One region of the Micromonospora haikouensis genome, then DNA from elsewhere that is predicted to be linked to it. Evidence: riboswitches for the same ligand, from Rfam matches in the RefSeq annotation. Region 1 holds a riboswitch; each other region holds the start of a gene.

What was found. A riboswitch is a leader RNA that binds a small molecule or an ion and turns the genes downstream of it on or off. The one in region 1 is predicted to bind cobalamin.
Region 2: another riboswitch for cobalamin. It lies ahead of cobN (cobaltochelatase subunit CobN); the one in region 1 lies ahead of bluB (5,6-dimethylbenzimidazole synthase).
Region 3: another riboswitch for cobalamin. It lies ahead of TK50_RS27655 (ribonucleoside-diphosphate reductase subunit alpha); the one in region 1 lies ahead of bluB (5,6-dimethylbenzimidazole synthase).

What each region holds. Positions count from the first base shown of each region.
Region 1 covers NZ_JXSX01000001.1:593,784-601,072, reverse strand. Annotated here, with positions in the region: gene TK50_RS02695 (TadE/TadG family type IV pilus assembly protein) at 1-128, shown strand, start outside; gene TK50_RS02690 (hypothetical protein) at 269-640, shown strand; gene TK50_RS02685 (LysM peptidoglycan-binding domain-containing protein) at 657-1,862, shown strand; gene TK50_RS02680 (Rieske (2Fe-2S) protein) at 2,134-2,985, opposite strand; gene TK50_RS02675 (hypothetical protein) at 3,079-3,420, opposite strand; gene bluB (5,6-dimethylbenzimidazole synthase) at 3,494-4,138, opposite strand; cobalamin riboswitch at 4,175-4,373, opposite strand; gene TK50_RS02665 (AraC family transcriptional regulator) at 4,391-5,368, opposite strand; gene TK50_RS31945 (AraC family transcriptional regulator) at 5,477-6,508, opposite strand; gene TK50_RS02655 (crotonase/enoyl-CoA hydratase family protein) at 6,797-7,289, shown strand, end outside.
Region 2 covers NZ_JXSX01000001.1:3,838,727-3,846,015, reverse strand. Annotated here, with positions in the region: gene cobN (cobaltochelatase subunit CobN) at 1-3,167, opposite strand, end outside; cobalamin riboswitch at 3,452-3,581, opposite strand; gene cpt (chloramphenicol phosphotransferase CPT) at 3,843-4,376, shown strand; gene TK50_RS15730 (hypothetical protein) at 4,436-4,771, opposite strand; gene TK50_RS15725 (hypothetical protein) at 4,884-5,636, shown strand; gene TK50_RS15720 (MFS transporter) at 5,999-7,252, opposite strand.
Region 3 covers NZ_JXSX01000003.1:1,478,859-1,486,147, reverse strand. Annotated here, with positions in the region: gene TK50_RS27665 (LacI family DNA-binding transcriptional regulator) at 1-795, shown strand, start outside; gene TK50_RS27660 (ribonucleotide-diphosphate reductase subunit beta) at 822-1,799, opposite strand; gene TK50_RS27655 (ribonucleoside-diphosphate reductase subunit alpha) at 1,859-4,234, opposite strand; cobalamin riboswitch at 4,371-4,581, opposite strand; gene TK50_RS27650 (glycoside hydrolase family 2 TIM barrel-domain containing protein) at 4,748-7,289, opposite strand, start outside.

The DNA of each region.
Region 1 (7,289 bases):
CGGTGCAGGTCACCTGCACGGTCACCTTCACCGACATCGACCTGGCGCTGCTGCCCGACATGGCGGGCAGCCGGACGATCTCGGCCAGCTTCACCTCCCCGCTGGACCGCTACCGGAGCCGGTCGTGACCGCCCGCGCACCCGGCGGAGCTGTGCACACCGCCCCCGCCGACGGTCCAAACGAGCGCCGGGCCACCACCCCCGCCGCCGGCCCGGGGCGCCGGTGGCGCGGCGACGAGGGCCGGGTCAGCCTGTTCCTGGCGGCGGCGATGATCGGCGTCCTCGCGATCATCGGCCTGGCCTTCGACGGCGCCGGGCAGCTCCGCTCCCGGCAACTGGCCGACAACCTGGCCGCCGAGGCGGCGCGCACCGGCGGCCAGTCCATCGACCGGGCGAAGGCCATCCAGGGCGGCCGCAAGGAGATCGACGAGACGGCGGCCAGGGCGGCGGTGACGAGTTACCTCGCCGCCGCCGGTGCCACCGACCACAGCGTCGAGTTCCCCGTCGTCGACGGGGAGAAGCTCATCCGCGTCCAGGTCACCGTCACCTACGACCGCTACCTGCTCGGCTTCTTCGGTTTCGGTGACGCCGTCACCGTCTCCGGCGAGGCAACCGCACGCGCCCTCACCGAGGGCTCCTAGGAAGGGAAGGCACGCCATGGCCGCACCGGGTCGCTCCGCCGCACGGCGGGTCGGGCAGGTACTCACCGGGTTCGGCGCGCTGGTCGTGCTGATCGCCGTGCTGGTCGGGGGGCCGGTGGCGTTGATCGCGTTCGCCGGGAACCCGCTGCCCGACCACCTGCCCAGCCTCGCCGAGGTCGGTGCCACGCTGACCAGCCGGGACGACGGTCAGCTCTTCCTGCGGGCGCTGGCCCTGGTCGGCTGGTTCGGCTGGGCCACGTTCGCCTTCTCCGTGCTCGTGGAGCTGGGCGCGCAGACGCTGCGCCGACCGGCACCCCGGCTGCCCGGGATGAGCCGGCAGCAGCGCGCCGCCGCGGCGCTGGTCGGCTCGGTGGCCCTGATCATCGCGGCGAGCCCGGCCGCCGCCAGCGCGGCCACCGTGCTGTCCGGCCCGTATCCCGCCGCCGCACCCGCCGCCGTCGCCGGGGCACCGGCGGCCCGCCCGGTCGCCGCGCTGCCGGTGGTCGACGCCCCGGCAACGACGCCGACGGCCGCCACGGCGGCCGACCTCCGGCAGGAGGCGGAACCGACGGTGTACCGGGTCGCCAAGGGCGACTACCTGGGCGAGGTCGCCGAGCGCTACCTCGACGACTTCGACCGCTACCGGGACGTGGCGAAGCTGAACCGGCTGGGCGACCCGGACCGCATCCGCCCCGGGCAGCTGATCACGCTGCCCGACGGCGTCCACGACACCGGGGCCCGCAGGCACGCGACCGGGAAGCTGGTGGTCCGGCCCACGACGCCCGCCCCCGGCGGTGCGGTCACCCCCCGGCCGCCGTCGGCACCCGCCACCCCGCCCGCCGCCGACGCGCCGGCCGCACCGGGTGCGGCCCAGCCCTCGCCCACGCCGCCCTCGCCCACCTCGCCACGGGCCACCCGTCCCGCCCCCGGCCCCTCCGCCGCCCAGCCGCCGGCCGGCTCGTCGGCGGGAGGCTCGTCGCACGGCACCCAGCAGGTCGCCCAGCCGCCCTCCGGGCCGCAGCCCGCGATGGCCGCCGGAGCGTCCCGGGCGAGCGCGGGCGACCAGATGAACCGGCCGCTCGCCGTCTCGGCGGTGCTCGCCGTCGCCAGCATCGTCGGGGCGCAGATCGGGGCCGTCCTCGGGCTACGCCGCCGGCCGGCGGTCGCCAGGGCCACCAGCAGCGCACGGGCCCTCGTCACCGGCCGGCACCGCCGGGACTGACCCCCGAGCCGAGGCACGGCACCGAGCCGGGCCAGGCCAGGCCAAGCCAAGCCGGGCCAGGCCAAGCCGGGCGGGCCGGGCGGGCCGGGGGGCGCATGATCGACTCCATGTCGCCGACATGGGGGCATCCGGTGCCAGGGAAACCGCCATGTCGCCGACATGGCGGCGGGCCGGCGGGCCGGCGGGCCAGCCCGTCCGGCCGGGCCACGCCGCCGGCCCGGTCCGGCGGTCCCCGCCGGGCCCGGCCAGGCCCGGCCTGCGGGGCCCGGCCTCAGGGCAGCCTCGCCTCCAGGACCCCGTCGACCACCCGGGTCGGCAGGATCTGCTGGTCGTTCCCGGACGGCCCGTGCATGACCTCGCCTCCGTTGAGCCGGAACGCGCTCCCGTGCCACGGGCAGACGACGCAGGCGTGTCCGTCGATCTCGGTGACCTCGCCCTCGCCGAGCGGGCCGCTCTGGTGCGGGCAGCGCTCCAGCATCACCGTGACCTCGTCGCCGTGCCGGTAGAGGATCACCGAGACGTCGTCCACCTCGCGGGTGACCAGCTTCCGCTGGGGCAGGTTGGCCATGTCCGCCAGCGGGTGCCAGCCCTCGCCGATCCGGTGCAGCTCGGAGATGCTCTGGTTGACCTGCGCCCCCTGCTTGTACGCGAGGTGCCCGCCGAGGTACGCCCCCGCGCTCGCCGCGCCCAGCCCGAGGTAGGCCAGCGCCCGCCCCGTCCCGTGCCGCCCGCGCAGCCGGGCCGCCAGCGAACCCGCGTACAGGGTCAGGCCGACGGCGTTGGCGGCGGCGTGCACCAGCCCGACGCGGCGCTGCTCCCGGGAGAGGGCCGCCCAGTCGTTCAGGCCGGCGATCGCCGCCGGGACGGCGCTGACGGTACCCAGCCCCACCAGGGCGGTGGCCGCCCGGCGCTGGCCGGGCATCAGGTCGAGTACGGCCGCGCTGATCCAGGAGCCGACCGGCACCTGCACCAGCGCCGGGTGCAGCGGATGGCCGATGAAGACGCCGTGCAGCAGGTCGCGGACCCGCTGCGGGCGCAGGGTGGCCTGGACACCGCGCTGCAGCCGGTCGCCGGCCCGGTCCAGGGCCGAAGCCTGTTCGAGTTTCGTCAAGAGTGCCCGCATTCCGTCCGACTTCCCGGCAGAAGCGGTCGCAAACCGGGCAGCCGTGCCGGGTGTCCGGCGTACGCGACCCACGCGTACGCCGGACGGGGCCGGCTACAGCCAGGGGCCGCTGCGGCAGGTGAACTGGGTGGTGCCGCTGTACTGGGTCGTGCTGCCGTCGAAGTAGCTGTAGCTGGCCCGCACCGGGTGGCCGAGGCTGCTGGCCGGGCAGTTGGCGAAGAGGGTCGACCCGGCGGTCGTGAAGGTGCCGACGCTGCCGGAGTACCAGGTGATGCTCCAGGTCGTCGTGCCGACGCTGCTGGCGTCGCAGTAGAACTGCGACGCGCCGGACTCGCAGAAGGGTGCCGGGGCGGCGGCGAGGGCCGGGGTGGCGCCGGCGGCGAGGCCCAGGGCTGCGAGGGCGGACACGGCCAGGACCTTGACGGTGGTACGCATGGAACTCCTCCCAACGTAGCTAAGTGATGACTCAGTGCTACGTCAGCCTAGCCGTCGCATAGACGTACCTGAATTAGCTGTTTGGTCGGTCGGTCACCCGTTGCGGCCAGCGGTCGTGGTGCACCGCCTCGGCGAGGGGCCGGCGTCGCCGCCACCCGTGCCGCTCCAGGTCGGGCACGGCCTCCAGGTGCGTGACCGGCCCGACGCAGAGCCAGGCCACCGGCCGGACGCCGGCCGGCACGCCCAGCAGTTCGGCGAGGAACGACTCCCGGTAAAAGGAGACCCACCCGACGCCGAGCCCCTCGGCGGTGGCGGCGAGCCAGAGGTTCTGGATGGCCAGGCAGACCGAGTAGAGACCGGCGTCGGCGATGGCGTGCCGCCCGAGCACGGCCGGGCCACCGCGCTCCGGGTCGTACGTGACGACGACCGACAGTGTCGACTCCAACACCCCGTCGATCTTGATGCGCGCGAACCGCTCGGCCGCCGCGTCGTCCAGGGTGGCGGCGAACGTGGCCCGCTCGGCCTGCACGTGCCGGTGGAACCGGCGGCGGACGGCGGCGTCCCGGACCAGGACGAAGTCCCACGGCTGCGAGTAGCCGACGCTGGGCGCGGCGTGCGCGGCGTCGAGGATCCGGTGCAGGGTGTCGGCCGGCACCGGCTCCCCGGTGAACTGGGCCCGGACGTCCCGGCGGCGGTGGATGGCGTCGTAGAGTTCCACAGGCAGGCTCCCGCTGCGCTCGGCCCACCCCGACGGGTGGGCGGTCGACGCGAGGCCGGTCTTCGGACTCCCGGATCGACGCCTGCCCGTCCGCCTTCCCAGCCGCACGGCCAGTGGCTGCGCTCCTCGCGCGTGGACGGTGGCTCCCCGGTCACCGCGGCGGGCCCGTGCCGGATTCACACCGGCTTCCCGATTCTCCCCGCACCCGCGGGGCACCTCGCATGATCGTGCCGCCGGCGATGCTAACCCGCGTCAGCGGTGCAGGGTCCGGCCGGGCAGTTCCCCGTACGTGGTGAGGTAACGGGCGGTGAAGCGGCGCGGATCGGCGAATCCCCAGCGCGCGGCGGTCGCGGCCACGGAGGTGCCGTCGCCGGGCGTAGCCCGGGACAGTTCCTGTCGGGCCAGGTCGAGTCGCACCCGGCGCAGATAGGCCAGGGGGGTCGTGCCGAGCTGACTGCGGAACGCGAGCTGCACCGCGCGGGGGGTGGTGCCGGCGGCGCGGGCGATGTCGACGAGGCCGATGTCGGTCCCGGCGGTGGACTCGATGAAGGCGATCGCCCGGCGCAGGGTCCCCGCGTGGGCGTCGGCCCGGTCGCACGGCCGGTCCTCCCGGAGGGCGTTGCTGGGAAACGCGGCGAGCGTCGCCGCGGCGAGCAGGCGGCCGAGGCCACCGAGCACGAGCGGGGACGCGCCCGGCGCGCCACTGGCGGCCATGACGGACTCCGCGTACCGGACGGTCTGCCGCCACCGCCACTCCGCGTCGGCGCTGATCGGCCGGAAGCTGACGAACCGCAGGGGTGCCGGCGGCCGGTCCGGATCGGCGCGGGCGACCTGGTCGATCAGCGAGAGGTCCAGCAGGACGCAGGTCACGTCCAGGTCGCTGGACCACGAGGAGCCGGGCAGGTCGGGCTGGTACAGCACGGCGACCTCGCCGGGCCCGACCAGCTCGTCGACGCCGTCGCAGCGGCGCCCGAAGCACCCCCGGCGGGGGGCGGCGAGCAGGACGTAACCGAGTGGTTCCGCGTTCACCCGCAGGTCGAGGGCGATGCTGATGTCGTCGATGCAGAACGCCCCGGCGTTCCACCGGTCGTGGCGGAGCGGAAGCCCGGTCGGCACGGCGGCCAGCCGCACGCTGCGGCCGTACGCGGTCTCGTAGACGTGCGCCGCCTCTGCCGGGTCGCTGGTCGAGAACCGGGTGAGCGCGGGCGGGACGTGACTACCCGAAGTCACCAATTCACCCCCCTGGGTCACGAGGGAGCCTAGCTACCCGGCCCGGGTGGACAGTGCAACGGCACGCCGGAGCGCCACCTCCCAGGCCCGAGGGGTTCTCGCGCCCGGTCAGCTCCGCAGCGTCTGGCTGGGCGGCCGCCCGTAGGCCCGGCGGTACTCGGTGGCGAACCGGCCCAGGTGGGCGAAGCCCCACCGAGCGGCGACGGCGGCCACGGTGAGGCCCGCGCCGGGCTCGGCGGCCTGGAGTTCGGTGTGCACCCGTTCCAGGCGTACCTGTCGCAGGTAGCGCGTCGGGGTGGTGTCGAGGTACTTGCGGAAGGCCTGCTGGAGCGCCCGCGCGCCCAGCCCGGCCGCGACCGCCACGTCGGTCACGGTCAGGGTCTGGTCCGCGTACTGCTCGATGTAGGCGACGGCACGACGGACCGCGGCCGGCGCGACGGCCCCCGCGCCGCGCGACGGCGCCTCGGTCATCGTCGTGTTGGGGAACGTCGCCAGCGCGACGGCCACCAGCAGGCCCGTCGCCTCCGCCTGCACCAGCGCGTTGGCCCCGAACGCGGCGCCCGGCAGCGCCACCTGGGTGAGATAGCGCGTGGTGTTGCGCCAGAGCTGCGCGGCGGACGGGGACACCGGCGACAGCCCCTGGAACCGCAGGTCGACCGGCGCGAGGCCACACCGCTCCTGCGCCACCCGCCGCACGTCGGCGAGGGGGATCTCCACGGCGACGACCTCCATGTCGCGGTGCAGGATCGCCCTGGTCCGCCGGGGCGGCACGAGCAGCAGGTCACCGGCGCCGGCCATCACCTCCCCGGCCCCGACGTCGACCCCCCAGCCACCGGAGAGCACCTCCGCCACCCCGACGACGTCCCGGGTGAACACGTCGTTGTCCGCGTTCATCGGATAGCGCACCCGGGCCACGCTGGCCGAGCCGAAACGCGCGTGGGCGGCCCGGAAGACGACCCCACCGCGGCGGTCGAACGCGCGTAATCGGTGTTCCGGATAGGCCGCCAGCAGCCAGCGGTGCGCCTCGTCCGGATCGTCCGTGACGAGCCGCGACCACGACCCGGGCGGGTCGGCGGATGCCTCGTCGCCGCAGTCGACCCGCGTCGTCGCGGACGGCCCCGCCCCGGTACGTCCTGTCACGGCATCTCCCCGCATCGCCGGCGGCGGTGGCGCCCAACGGCGTCCCTCACCCTCACCTCACCCGGGGCCCACGGCGACGGGCGACGGGCACCGCACGAGTTCGCGTCGACACGTTCGGTGGCCCTTCAGCGCGCATTCTGGCGGCCGACAGAGGACGAGAGAAGCCGCCACGGGCCGGGCTGTCCGCCGTGCGAAGCCGATGTACGGAGTACGAACACCGGTGGCCGCCCGGCAGGGTGGCTACGCCCGCGCTGGTGCGTCGGCGTCCGGGCAGGGCATGCTGTCCCGATGGGGGTACGGGTCGAGCACGCCGCCGCGGTGACCACGGTGATCCTGGACCGGCCGGCGTCCCGCAACGCCGTCGACGGTCCCACCGCCCGGGCCCTGGCCGACGCGTTCCGCGCCTTCGAGGCCGACCCGGCGGCGGCGGTGGCCGTGCTGTGGGGGGCCGGCGGCACGTTCTGCGCCGGGGCGGACCTCAAGGCGATCGGCACGCCGAGCGGCAACCGGGTCGAGCCGGACGGCGACGGCCCGATGGGCCCGACGCGGCTGCGGCTGTCCAAGCCGGTGATCGCCGCGATCTCCGGGTACGCCGTGGCCGGCGGGCTGGAGCTGGCGCTCTGGTGCGACCTGCGGGTCGCCGAGTCCGACGCGGTGCTCGGCGTGTTCTGCCGGCGCTGGGGCGTGCCACTGGTCGACGGCGGCACCGTCCGCCTGCCGAGGCTGATCGGCGAGAGCCGGGCGCTGGACCTGATCCTCACGGGCCGGCCGGTCCCGGCCG
Region 2 (7,289 bases), 3.2 Mb from region 1:
ACCGCCACGGCGATGCGGGCGAAGGAGCGTTCCATGTCGGCGCGGGCCTCCCGCCCGTCCAGGCCGGGGCCGTACGCGTAGCCGCCCCAGACGGCGTACACCTCGGCGAGGTCGGCGTCGCTGCGCCAGTTGCGGGCGTCGATCAGCGGCAGCAGCCCCGCCCCGTACGCCCCCGGTTTGGAGCCGAAGACGCGGGCGGTGGCCCGGCGCTCGTCGCCGTGCTCGGCAAGGTCGGCGGCGACGTGCGCGGCGACGTAGTTCTCCTCGGCTGGCTCCGCGAGGGCGGCGACGCGACGCACCGCGTCGTCGATCAGCGCGACGACGTGCGGGAACGCGTCGCGGAAGAACCCGGAGATGCGGACGGTGACGTCGATGCGGGGCCGGCCCAGCTCGGCGAGCGGCACCACCTCGACGCCGGTGACCCGGCGGGACCGGTCGTCCCAGGTGGGGCGGCAGCCGAGCAGGGCGAGCACCTCGGCGACGTCGTCGCCCTGGGTGCGCATGGCGCTGGTCCCCCAGACGGTGAGCCCCACCGAGCGGGGATAGGCGCCGGTGTCGGCGAGGTGCCGGGCCAGCAGCGAGTCCGCGAGGGCCACGCCGACGTCCCAGGCGTTGCGGCTGGGGATGGCCTTCGGGTCGACGGAGTAGAAGTTGCGGCCGGTGGGCAGCACGTTGACCAGGCCCCGGGTGGGCGAGCCGGACGGGCCGGGCGGCACGAACCGGCCGTCGAGCGCGCCGAGCACCCGGTCGACCTCGTCGGTGGTCCGCGCCAGCCGGGGCACCACCTCGCGGGCGGCGAAGCGCAGCACGTCGGCGGCGTCGGGGATCGCCCGGCCGGCGACCTCCGCGACGACGGCATCGACACGGTCGGCGACGGCGCTGTCGTCTGCGTCGGCGGCCCAGCCGAGGGTCTCCATGGCGACGACGAGGCGGCGGGCCAGCCCCTCGATCAGGTCGACGGCGTCGGCGGCGGTGCCGGCGGGGCCGGCGGCCACGTCGGTCAGCTCCGTCGGCACGGCGATGCGCCGTCCCGGCTCGGCGAGCAGGGCGGCCTCGTCGAGGCCGTACGCGGCGGCGAGCGCCTGGCGCAGGCCGGGCAGGGCGCGCACCCCGCCCCACACCTGGGGGGCGCGCAGCACGGCGAGGACCAGGTTGACCCGGGCCTCGCCGGTGGGCGCGCCGCCGAGGACGTGCAGGCCGTCGCGGATCTGCACGTCCTTGACCTCGCACAGGTACCCGTCGAGGTGCAGCACGAAGTCGTCGAAGTCGTCGGCGGCGGGCATGTCCGCGGTGTGCAGATCGTGGTGCAGCTCGGCGGCGCGCACCAGGTCCCAGATCTGCGCCCGCACCGTCGGCACCTTCGCCGGGTCGAGCGCCTGCACAGTGGCGTACTCGTCGAGGAGCTGTTCGAGCTTCGCCAGGTCGCCGTACGTCTCGGCGCGGGCCATCGGCGGGACGAGGTGGTCGACGACGACGGCGTGAGCGCGGCGCTTGGCCTGGGTGCCCTCGCCGGGGTCGTTGACGATGAACGGGTACACCAGCGGCAGGTCGCCGAGGACGGCGTCGGGGGCGCAGTCGGCGGCCAGACCGAGGCCCTTGCCGGGCAGCCACTCCAGGGTGCCGTGCTTGCCGAGGTGCACCACGGCGTCCGCCCCGAACCCGCCGTCGGCCTCCGGCGCGGCCAGCCAGCGGTACGCGGCGAGGTAGTGGTGGCTGGGCGGCAGGTCGGGGTCGTGGTAGATGGCGATCGGGTTCTCGCCGAAGCCGCGCGGCGGCTGGATCGCCAGCAGCACGTTGCCCAGCCGCAGGCCGGCGAGCACGACGTGGCCGTCGTCGACGTACAGCTCGCCGGGCGGCTCGCCCCAGTGCTCGCGGATCCGCTCGCGCAGCCCGGCCGGGACCGCGTCGAACCAGCGCCGGTAGCTCGCCTGCGGCACCCGGGCGTCGGCGGCGGCGAGCTGCTCGGGGGTGAGCCACTCCACGTCGTGGCCGCCGGCGGCGATCAGGGCGTGGATGAGCGCGTCCCCGTCGTCGGGCACGGGCCGGTCGCCGAGGTGGTAGCCGGCGGCGGCCAGCGCGGCGAGCAGCCGCACCGCCGAGGCGGGGGTGTCCAGGCCGACGGCGTTGCCGACCCGGGAGTGCTTCGTCGGGTAGGAGCTGAGCACGATCGCCAGCCGCTTGTCGGCGCCCGGCACGTGCCGCAGCCGGGCCTGGCGCGCGGCGATCCCGGCGACCCGGGCGGCCCGCTCGGGGTCGGGCTCGTAGACCGACAGCCCGTCGGCGTCGATGCGCTTGAACGAGAACGGCACGGTGACGATCCGGCCGTCGAACTCGGGGATGGCCACCTGCATGGCGGCGTCCAGCGGCGACAGCCCGGCGTCGCTGCCGGCCCACTGCTCGCGGGTGCTGGTGAGGCAGAGCGCCTGCACGATCGGCACGTCGAGGGCGGCGAGCGCGCCGACGTCCCAGGCGTCGTCGTCGCCCCCGCCGGAGGCGTCGGCGGCCACGGTCCCGCCGGCGGCGAGCACGGTGACGACGAGGGCGTCGCAGCGGGCGAACAGCTCCAGCGGCCCGTCGCCGGGGGCGAGCCCGCGCAGCGAGCCGCAGAAGATCGGCAGGGGGTTCGCCCCGGCGGCGTCGACCGCGTCGGCGAGGGAGTCGACGAAGGCGGTGTTCCCGGCGAGGGCGTGCGCCCGGTAGAAGACGATCCCGACGGTCGGCCGCTCGGGCTTGTGGGGGCGCTCGCCGTGGACGCCGTGCCCGGGGGTCGACGCGGGCGGGGCGAAGCCCTCGCCGGTGAGCAGCACCGTGTCGGAGAGGAACCGGGCCAGCTCGGCGAGGTTGCCCGGCCCGCCCTCGACCAGGTACGCCAGGGCGTCGGTAGCCACCCCGGAGGCCACGGTGGACGCGGCCATCAGCTCGGCGTCGGGGACCGCCTCGCCGCCGAGGACGACCGTCGGCACCCCGGAGCCGAGCACGGCCGCCAGGCCGTCCGGCCACGCCTGCCGGCCGCCGAGCAGCCGTACGACGGCGAGGTCGACGCCGTCGAGCAGCGCCGGCACGGCGTCGGCGGCGACCCGGGCGGGGTTGGCCAGCCGGTAGCCGGCGCCGCTGGCCCGGGCGGCGAGCAGGTCGGTGTCGGCGGTGGACAGCAGCAGGATGCGCACGGAAGGCTCCGGAGAGTGACGCACCGGGCGGCGGGTGGGCCGCCGGCGGGCAGGGGCGCGGGGTCAGCGGATACGGCGGGCCTGCGGCCGGTTCACCGGCGACGGCCGGGGCGCCGGGCGCGCAGCATGGCGCGGTACGCGGTGCGCGGGCTCAGGTGCGGCGACGGGGCGCGGGCAGGCTGCCGCGCGCCAGCAGGCGGCGACGATGGTCGTCGATGTGCGAGACGCCGTGCGTCATCGGGTCCTCCTCGGGTGTCCACGCCCTGGGGTCGCTCCGACGGCCGAAGTATCCTGGCTCCCGGATCGACGCTCTCCCCCGGCCTTCCAACCGCAGACACACGGCCGTGACTCACGAGGGGGGATCGCTCCCCGGTGACAGTGGCGGGACCGCGCCGGAATCGCACCGGCTTCCTTCACTGCCGTCAGGCCGCGAATGCTGCCACACCCGACCGCCGCCGGTCAACGCCGGGCTCCCGGCCACTCCCACCCCTGCTCGACATCGAGTGACGACAATGGCTCAAGGAATCGGATGCGGAAAAAGCAAATGTCGTACGCCGATGGCTCCGGGTCGCTCCGCGCGTCTTTTCCCGCCGACCGACCCCCGGATTGGTTAGGCTGATTCCGATCATCACCCGCTCGCGCGGGACGGGAATTGCCCGAAGGGAATCCGATCAGGTGGCGACGCAGGTCATCGTGCTCAACGGCGGCTCCAGCTCGGGCAAGTCCGCGATCGTCCGGTGCCTCCAGCGCGTCCTGCCGCACCCGTGGATCAGTTTCGGCGTGGACGACCTGATCGACCGGCTGCCGCCGGCCATGCTGGGTTCCCCCGCCGGGCTGAGCTTCGGCCGGCGGGGCGAGGTCGACGTCGGGGAGGACTTCCTCGCCGTGCAGCACGCCTGGCTGGTCGGCATCGCCGCGATGGCGGGCGCCGGAGCCCGGATCGTCCTGGACGAGGTCTTCCTCGGTGGCGGCGCGTCCCAGGAGCGCCTCCGCGGCTACCTGACCGGTCTCGAGGTGCTGTGGGCCGGGGTGCGGTGTGCCCCGGCCGTCGCGGCGGGCCGGGAGATCGCCCGGGGCGACCGGGTGATCGGGATGGCGGCGACGCAGGCCGAGACCGTGCACGAGGGCGTCCACTACGACGTCGAGGTCGACACCGGCCGCACCGAGTCGCTCGACTGCGCGCGCGCCATCGCCGCGCACGTGCGCTGAGCGACGCCGCGCGGCGGGCCGGTGCGCGCCGACGCGGGTCCGTGCGCCGGCCCGGCGGGTCAGTGCGCCCGGCGCTCCGGGTGCGCCCGGTTCCAGGCCCGCATGCGCTCCGGGTATCCGGTGCGCGCGGCCTCGTACAAGGGCACGGCGTGCCGTTGGGCGATCTTCGCGGCGGCCCGCGGCGACCCGGTCCGCCGACGGATCCACTCTCCGTCGTGGGCGATCGCCATCACCGTCGTGTCGGTCGCGGTGGTCTCCGGTTCCAGATAGAACTCCACCCCCCGGCGGCTGCGGACGAACGCCTCCAGGGCGGCGAGGTCGTCCGGCGTCGCCTCGCGGTCGAGCTTCGTCGGGGTTCCGTCGGCGGCGGGTCGGCGGCGGCTGAACCAGCCCATGCCCGGCTCCTCTCCTCGGCGTACGCTCCAGTGGACCATCCCCGCCTGGCAGCCTGCTGGACGCGGGATGAGAGGAAGCTGACCCCGCCCGGCCTCCCCGTACACTCGCCCGGTGGTGGCGTGGCGGGCGGTGGCGGCGCGGGACAACGCCGACTGGTGCGACCTGGTCGGCCGGGCCCACGGCCTCGCGGGAGCGCGCGACGCGGACGCCTGGTCGGTGCCCCGCCGTTCCCCACCGTGGTATCCGGACGCGGTGACGCTGCGCCCCGGCGTGGACGCCGCCCGACTGCTGGCCCGGATCGACGCCGGGCCCGGCGCGTCGGTGAAGGACAGCTTCGCCGACCTGGACCTCGCCCCGCACGGCTTCCGGGTGCTCTTCGCGGCCTCGTGGATCCACCGCCCGCCCGCCGGGCCGCCCGCGACACCGCTCGTCGCGTCGCCCGGCACGCCGCTCGCCGCGCTGCCTGGGGCGGGCCCGACGGCGCTGGCTCCGGTCACGTCGGCGCGGGGGCTGGCCGCCTGGTCCGCCGCAGCCGGCAGCGAGGCCCTGCGCCGGCCGGCGCTGCTGGCCGACCCGCGGGTGACGATCCTCGCCCGGCGCGCGGGCGACGGCGCGGTCACCGCAGGCGCCGTGCTCACCGACTGCGGCCCGGCGGTCGGGGTCTCCAACGTCTTCGCCGCCGACGGGGATCTCGCCGGGGTGTGGCGCGGCGTCGTGGCCGCCCGCCCGGGCCGGCCGCTGGTCGGCTACGAGTCCGGCGGCGGCCTGCCGCCGGCCGAGGAGGCGGGTTTCCGGCGGGTCGGTCCGCTGCGCGTCTGGCTGCGCCCGGACCGCCACCGCGACCCGGAACCCGCCACCGGCTGACCACTCTGCGCAATCACCACGCGGGCGTGCGCGCCCGTCCACTCGCCTGACCCTGCGTCACCACAGTTTTCACCCCTCCCACCCGCACTCGCCCCTTTGCTCTGCACCCACCGACGCATCACCCCGGTCGAGCTGGCCGAATAGGAAATCACGGATGAATGGCGACGCGCCGACGTGGTCACGCTGCGCGAGCGCTGCGTATGTGGGTGCAGAGCAAAGCGCTCCGATCGGTGGGTGCCCTCCGATGGCCGCGATGACCAACAAGATCACGCTGCGTGACGACGGGCGGCTGAGGAACGGGCCGCTCCGGCAGCCGAGCGCGTGACCGGCAGGCGGTGGCCAGAGGTCCCCCGTGGGTCGGGCTAGGCCGGGCGGCTGCGCGTGCCGGCCGGCGGCCGGAGCACCGGAACCAGGGCGAGGGCGGGCACCAACAGCAGCGGCACCAACAGCAGCGCCCGCAGGGTGCCCACGTGATCGCCGAGCAGGCCGAGCAGCGGCGGGCCGCCGAGGAAGGCCGTGTAGCCGATCACCCCGACCACGCTGACCCGGGCCGGCGCCCCGGCCTCCTCGTCGGCGGCGGCGCTGAGCCCCACCGGGAAGCCGAGCGACGCGCCCAGCCCCCACAGTGCGACGCCGACGATGGCCACCGGCCCGCCGCCGGCCAGCACCGCGAGACCGGCACCCACGACGGCGAGCAGGATGGTGCCGAACAGCACCGGCACCCGACCCCAGCGGTCGATCGCCACCGTTCCGGCGGTGCGCCCGATGGTCATGCCGACCACGAACACCCCGAACACGGCGGCGCCGGCCGCCTCGCTGAGCCCGTACCCGTCGACGAAGGCCACGGCCAGCCAGTCGTTGGCGCTGCCCTCGGTGAACGCCATCACCAGCACCAGCAGGCCGATGAGCAGCGTGCGCGGCTCCCGCCAGGCGGCGAGCAGCGACGCGCGCCGGGCCGAGGCGGCGGCCCTCTCCCCGCCGGCCGGCGCGGTGCCTGCGCTGGGGAGGAACGTCCGGACCCCGAGCAGCGTGCCGACCATCACCACCACCGCGAGGACGCTCAGGTGCGCGGCGATGGGCACCCCGACCCGCGCGGCACCGGCGCCGATCCCCGCCCCGGCCACCGACCCGAGGCTCCAGGCCGCGTGGAACCGGGGCAGGATGGTACGCCCCAGCCGCCGCTCGACCGTCGTACCCTCGATGTTCATCGCCACGTCGCAGGTGCCGGCGCCGTAGCCGAAGGCGAACAGGCCGACGGCGGCCCCGGGCAGGAACCCGGCAGCTCCGGCGGACGTGCCGGCGACGGCCAACCCGCCCGAGACCAGCGCGGTGCCGAGGAGCACCGCGCGGGCGGTGCCGAGGCGCTGGGCCACCAGCCCGGCGGTCGGCATGGCCAGCAGCGAGCCCACCGACATCGACAGCAGCAGCAGGCCGAGCCCTCCGGCGCTGAGGTCCAGCGCCTCCCGGGCCGCCGGCACCCGGGCGAACCAGGTGGCGATCGCGAGCCCGTTCAGGGCGAACACGGTCGCCACGCCGTTGCGGGCGGACAGTACCGCGCGTTGCGCGCCGGCCCGACCGGCCTCCGGCTCGGCGGGCGGTGCGTCGGTGCTGCTCACGGCGAGTTCCTCTCGGTTCTACGGGCGTCGACCGCCC
Region 3 (7,289 bases), on a different contig from region 1:
GAGGCCGCCGTCGACAAGCACGGCGTGATGGTCGTCGTGTGCAACAGCGGCGACGACGACGAGCGCGAGCGCCGGCACCTGGAGCTGCTGGAGGAGCAGCGCGTACGCGGGGTGCTGATCACCCCCGTGGACGACTCGCGCGGCTCCCGGCTGGAGCAGCTCATCCGCCGGGGCACCCCCGTCGTGCTGGTGGACCGGGGAGCCGGCCGGCACAGCCTGTGCTCGGTGGCGGTCGACGACGTGCTCGGCGGTCGCCTCGCCGGCGACCACCTGGTCGAGCAGGGGCACCGGCGGATCGCCTTCGTCGGCGGTCCGCTCAGCATCGCGCAGGTCGCCGACCGGCGCGCGGGCGTCACCCAGGCGCTGGAGGGCAACGCGGAGCTGATCAACGTCGCGACCCCGAACCTGACCGTCGGCGCGGGCCGGTCCGCCGCCCGCGAGCTCACCGCCCTGCCCGCGGCCGACCGGCCCACCGCCGTGATGTGCGCCAACGACCTGATCGCCCTCGGCGTGCTCCAGGAGCTGACCCGGCAGGGCATCCGGGTCCCCCAGGACATCGCCATCGTCGGCTACGACGACATCGAGTACGCCGCCGCCGCGGCGGTGCCGCTGTCCTCGGTGCGGCAGCCCCGCGAGCAGCTCGGCCGCACGGCCGCCCAGCTGCTCCTGGAGGAGGTCGACAACGCCGGGCAGCACCAGCACCGGCACGTGGTCTTCCAGCCGGAGCTCGTCGTGCGGGAGTCCAGCGCCCGGCCTGCGCGGCGGCGACCGCGGCAGCCGTCGGTCGCCTCCTAGCGGCGGTCGCCGCCGCGCAGGCCCGGTCAGAAGTCCTCGTCGAAGCCGACCGTCCCGGTCACCCCCACCTGGTAGGCCGACACCCGTCGTTCGAAGAAGTTCGACAGCTCCTGCACGTCCTGCAACTCCATGAACGCGAACGGGTTGCGGCTGTGGTACATCGGCTCGATGCCGAGCGTGGCCAGCCGCCGGTCGGCCACGTGCTGCAGGTACTCGCGCATGTCGGCCAGCGACAGCCCGGACACCCCCTGCTCCAGCAGGTCGGCGGCGAACTGCACCTCGCACTCCACGGCCTCGGCCAGCATCTGCCGCACCTGCCGCTCCAGCTCCGCGTCGAACAGCTCCGGCTCCTCGGCGCGTACGGTGTCCACCACGTCGAAGGCGAACTCCATGTGCATCGACTCGTCGCGGAACACCCAGTTGGTGCCGGAGGCCAGCCCGTGCAGCAGCCCCCGGGAACGCAGGAAGTACACGTAGGCGAAGGCGCCGTAGAAGAACAGCCCCTCGATGCAGGCGGCGAAGCAGATCAGGTTGAGCAGGAACGCCCGCCGGTCCTCGCGCGTCCGCAGCTCCCGCAGGTCGTGGATCGAGTTGATCCAGGTGAAGCAGAACTCGGCCTTGCGGGCGATCGACGGGATGTTCTCCACCGCCGCGAACGCCGCGAACCGTTCCCGCTCGTCCGGCACGTAGGTGTCCAGCAGGTTCAGGTAGAACTGGACGTGCACCGCCTCCTCGAACAGCTGCCGGGACAGGTAGAGCCGGCCCTCCGGGGAGTTGACGTGCTGGTAGAGGTTGAGCACGAGGTTGTTGGCGACGATCGTGTCGCCGGTGGCGAAGAACGCGACCAGCCGGGACACCAGGTGCTGCTCCGCCGGGGAGAGCCGGGCGAGGTCGGCGAGGTCGGAGTGCAGGTCGACCTCCTCGACGGTCCAGGTGTTCTTGATCGCGTCCTTGAACCGGTCGAAGAACCGGGGGTAGCGCATCGGCCGCAGGGTCAGGTCCATCCCGGGGTCGAGCAGCAGGTGCCGCTGGCCGGCGGTGGAGCGGGGTTCGGAAACGGTCGTCACTGGCACGCCTCGCAGCTCTCGGGGTTCTCCAGGGAGCAGGCCAGCGCCTCGTCGGCGCTCACGGCGACGACCGGCCCGGCGGCCGGGGTGACCGCGACGGTGGCCTGCTGGATGCGGGTCGCGGGACGCGAGCGCAGGTAGTAGGTGGTCTTGAGCCCGGACTTCCAGGCGTACAGGTACATCGAGGAGAGCTTGCCGATGGTCGGCGCGCTCAGGAACAGGTTGAGCGACTGCGACTGGTCGACGTACGGGGCGCGGGCGGCGGCCAGGTCGATCAGCGCGCGCTGCGGCAGCTCCCACGCCGTGCGGAACAGGCTCCGCACCGCCTCGGGCAGCTCGGTGACGCCCTGCACCGAGCCCTCGTCCCGCTTGATCCGCTCGCGGATCGCCGGGGTCCACAGCCCGCGCGCCTTCAGCTCGCGGACCAGGTACGTGTTGACCTGGAGGAACTCGCCGGACATGGTCTCGCGCTTGAACAGGTTGGACACCTGGGGCTCGATGCACTCGTAGCAGCCGGCGATCGAGGCGATGGTGGCGGTCGGCGCGATCGCGACCAGCAGCGAGTTGCGCAGGCCGTGCGCGGCGATCCGCGCGCGCAGCGCGGCCCACCGCGACGTCTGCGTGACCCGCGCTCCCCACAGGTCCGGGTGCAGCTCGCCCTTGGCGGCCCGGGTCTGGGCGTACGCCGGGTGCGGGCCGAACCGCTCGGCGAGCCCGGCGGAGGTCTCCAGCGCGGTCAGGAAGATCTCCTCCTGCACCCGGGTCGACAGCTCGCGGGCCTCCGGCGAGTCGAACGGCAGGCGCAGGGTGAACAGCGCGTCCTGCCAGCCCATCAGCCCGAGCCCGACCGGCCGCCAGCGCGGGTTCGACGCCGCCGCCTGCTCGGCCGGGTAGTAGTTGATGTCGATCACCCGGTCGAGGAACACCACCGCCGTGCGGACGGTCGCGCGCAGCCGGTCCCAGTCGACGCCGTCGGGGCCGACGTGCGCGCCCAGGTTGACCGAGCCGAGGTTGCACACCGCCGTCTCGGCGTCGTCGTTGACCTCCAGGATCTCGGTGCACAGATTCGACAGGTGGATCACGTTGCCCGGCTCGCCGGTCTGGTTGGACAGCCGGTTGGACGCGTCCTTGAACGTCATCCACCCGTTGCCGGTCTGCGCGAGCGTGCGCATCATCCGCCCGTACAGGTCGCGGGCGCGGACCGTGCGGACGGCCTTCTTCTCCGCCGCCCGGTACGCGGCGTCGAACGCCTCCCCGTAGAGGTCGGGCAGCTCGGGGGCGTCGGACGGGTCGATCAGCGACCAGTCGCCGTCGGCCTCGACCCGGCGCATGAACTCGTCGGGGATCCAGTTGGCCAGGTTCAGGTTGTGGGTGCGCCGGGACTCCTCGCCGGTGTTGTCCCGCAGCTCCAGGAACTCCTCGACGTCCGGGTGCCACGGCTCCAGGTAGACGCAGGCCGCGCCCTTGCGCCGGCCGCCCTGGTTGACCGCCGCCACCCCGGCGTCGAGCGTCTTGAGGAACGGCACGATCCCGTTCGACCTGCCGTTGGTGCCCCGGATCAACGCGCCCCGGCCGCGCACCCGCGACCAGGAGATGCCGATGCCGCCGGAGAACTTCGACAGCTTCGCCACCTGGTGGTAGCGCTCGTAGATGGAGTCGAGTTCGTCGCGCGGCGAGTCGACCAGGAAGCACGACGACATCTGGGTGTGCCGGGTACCGGAGTTGAACAGCGTCGGCGAGCTGGGCAGGTACGCCAGGGCGGACATCAGGCGGTAGAAGTCGACCGCCTCCCCCGCCGTCTGCGACAGCCCGCAGGCCACCCGCAGCAGCCAGTACTGCGGCGTCTCCACCACCAGCCGGGTCTGCGGGTGCCGCAGCAGGTAACGGTCGGCGACCGTGCGCAGGCCGAAGTACTCGAACCGCAGGTCCCCGGCCGGGTCGACGGCGTCGTCCAGCTCGCGGGCGTGGGCGGCCACGAAGGCGGCCGTGCCGTCGCCGATCAGGCCCAGGCCGTGGGCGTACCGGATGGACTGGCTGAAGCTGTCCACCTCCTGCCCGCGGACCTCCTCGGCCACGTACGCGGCCAGCAGCCGCGCCGCCAGCTTCGAGTACTGCGGTTCCTCGCCGATCAGCTCCGCCGCCGTCTGGATCGACAGCTTGTCCAGCTCGGCCGTGGTCGCCCCGTCGTACAGGCCGCTGATCGTCTTCGTCGCCACCCGCAGCGGGTCGACCTCGTCCAGGTCGGCGACCCAGCGCTGCACCGCCTCGACGATCTTGTTGACGTCCACCGGCTCGGTGTCGCCGTCCCGCTTACGGACCTGCATGACGTGCCGGCGTTGCCCCGGCCCCGCCTGTTCGCGCGTCGCGCTCATGTTCGCCCTCCTCAAGCCCGTCCCCGAGGTCGAGGGCGCGCGGGAGGACGCCGCCGGACACCCGCGACGGCACAACCCGCCGCCGCTGCCGGCTGATGGCGTCGGCCGTCCCACGCGGCCTTCGACCGCCGCACGCGTCGCGTGCGGCACGCTGGCAGGTCTTCGGACTCGCGGGCGTCATGCTCGGTGCCTACTGGCCGTCGCTTCCCAGGCCCGGCCGGGCCCAGTGCTTCGTTGACGGCGGTCGTTCCCACTCACCGCTGCGGGGCAGCCCCGGAATCACACCGGGTTCCCTCTTGCCTCGACCACCGTGGACCGATGGCCGAACCAGCTACGGGTGACACCATATATGGGCGCAAGGCGAAGATGGCAACACCAGATGATGTGTCGGGCGAGTCGCCGCGCAGCGTGACCCCACCCTCGCGCCGGGTGAGCGGCGACCGCGGGCCACCGGCCGGACGACGGGCCAGCCCGCAGGTGCGCGGGCTGGCCCGGATCCGGGGTTGCGGCCGGCTAGGAGGTCTTCAGGCTCCACTGCTGGTTCGCGCCGCCGTTGCACGACCACAGGACGATCTTCGTGCCGTTGGCGGTGGCGGCGCCGCTGGCATCCAGGCAGAGCCCCGACGCGACGCCCGTGATGGTGCCGTTGGCGTTGACGTTCCACTGCTGGTTGCTGCCGCCGTTGCAGTCCCAGATCACGACCGTGGTGCCGTTGCTGGTGCCCTGGCCGTAGGCGTCCAGGCACTTGTTGCCGTACACCTGGAGCTGGCGGCTCGACGTGTAGGTCCACCGCTGGTTGCTGCCGCCCCCACAGTCGAAGAGCTGCACCTGGGTGCCGTTGGTCGTCGTCGAGTTCGGCACGTCCACGCAGCGGTTGGACTGGGTGCCGACGATGGTGCCCTGCTGGCCGTTCCCGCCGTTCGCCGGGGGCGGCGGCGCCACCACGGCCGGCGCGGCCGACACGACGGTGGCCCGGTCCAGCGCGACGGGGCCGTTGCCGACGACCCGTACCCGCACGACGTGTTGCCCCTGCGTGAGGGTGCCGCTGTTGTACAGCGCCACGTTGCCCCGACGGGCGGACGCCTGGAAGCTGACCGTCTGCTCCGGGCCGCCGTCGACCGAGACGGCGGCCGAGCCGTGCGACGGGTCCTGCACCCCGAACAGCACCACGCGGTTGCCGGTGACGGTGAGGGTGGCCGTGTCACCGGCCGTGCCGCTGCGGGTGTAGTCCTTGCTGAAGGTCTGGTTGTCCCCGACGGCCTGCCAGCTCCCCGCGTAGGTGAAGCTCTGCCGGTCGTTGACGTCGACCGGGAAGCCGAACGTGTACGCGCCGCTGGTCGGCACGATCGGGTCGGTGGACGCGGTCGTGTTCACGGTGACGTTCGCCGACGTCAGGCCCGGCGCCGACGCCGTCAGCGTCACCGCGCCGGTCTGGCCCAGCGCGCTCTTGAGGTACACCGCGCCGGTGCCGGCCTCCAGGGCCAGCGGGCTCTCCCCCACGACCGCCCCGGGCCCGGTGACGGTGAACGACACGGGGGCGCTGTTGGTGGGTACCACCTGGTTGTTGCTGTCGAGGGCCTTGACCACGACGCGGGTCATGTCCCCGCCGTCGGCCTTGATCGCGGAGTCGTCGGCCGTCAGCGTCAGCCGGGTCGCCGCGCCCGGGGTGTGCCGGGTGTCGGTGGCCACGACCTGCCCGCCGATCCAGCAGTCGGCCCGCAGCTGCCCGGTGCTCACGGTGATCCCGGTGAACTGGAACATCGGGTGCGGCAGGCTCGTGTACGCGTTGGGGTTGATGCGTCCCCGGGACGCGCCGTTGACGAACAGCTCGACCTGCTGGCAGTTGCCGCCGACGTAGACGGTGCCGCTGGAGACGCCGGGCGTCCACTGGCTGGCGATCGACACGTACGGCCCGTACAGCGCGGGGTCGCGCTGCGAGGCGTACGCGGCGGCGGCGATCTTCGGGATCCGGAAGATGTCCGAGACGCCGTGGTAGCAGGTGTAGTCCTGGCAGGACGGCGGGGTCACGAACGTGGTGTTGTAGTCGAAGGCCGCCCAGCCCAGCGCGCCGGCCATGTTCGACCTGCCGGCGGCGGTGTTCTGCACGTTCAGGTGCACCCGCATCGTGTTGACCTGCGTCTGCTCCGGGTCCCACGACTTGTGCGGGGAGGTGTGCCCGACCGCCTCGGTGACCAGCCACGGCAGCACGGTCGGCGCTTCGGCGGTGCCGGAGAAGTCGTTGTAGGTGTAGACGTCCTCCAGCAGCTCGCTGCCCTTGAAGTTGCGCACGCCGCCGGTGGGACGCGACGGGTCGAGCTGCCGGGCCAGGTTGTTGGTGCGGGTGTAGAAGTTGTGGTTGTCGCCGGACTCGTTGATCCGCACCCCCCACAGCACGACCGACGGGTGGTTGCGGTCGCGCATCACCATCTCGCGGACGTTCTCCACCGCGATGTCCTGCCAGGCGGTGTTGCCGATGTGCTGCCAGCCGGGGATCTCCTCCATCACCAGCAGGCCGATCTCGTCGGCGCGGTCGAGGAACTCCGGGTCCTGCGGGTAGTGCGAGGTCCGCACGATGTTCGCGCCGAGTTCGTACTTGATGATGTCGGCGTCCTTGGCCTGGAGCCGGTTGGGCGCGGCCCGGCCGATGTAGGGGTAGGACTCGTGCCGGTTGAGCCCGCGCAGCTTCAGCGCCTGGCCGTTGATGTAGAACTTGCCGTCGCTCTTGTTGAACTGGATGGTCCGGATGCCGATCCGGGTCTTGTGCTCGTCCACATAGGTGGAGCCGTCGCGCACCTGCGTGTAGACGGTGTAGAGGTACGGGCGGTCCGGGTGCCAGGCGGTGGGGTTGGCGATCGTGCTGGTGTCGTAGGCGAACTCGACGGCCGACTGCGCCCCGATGGTCTGGGTGGCCGTGCCGGTGGCCACGACGTTGTTGGTGGCGTCCACGACCTGGGTGACGACGGTGACCGACCGGGACTGGGCGCTGTCGTTGCGCACCCGGGTCCGCGCGTTGACCGTGTTGGTGGTGGGGGTGGTGAGGTACGTCCAGTCCACG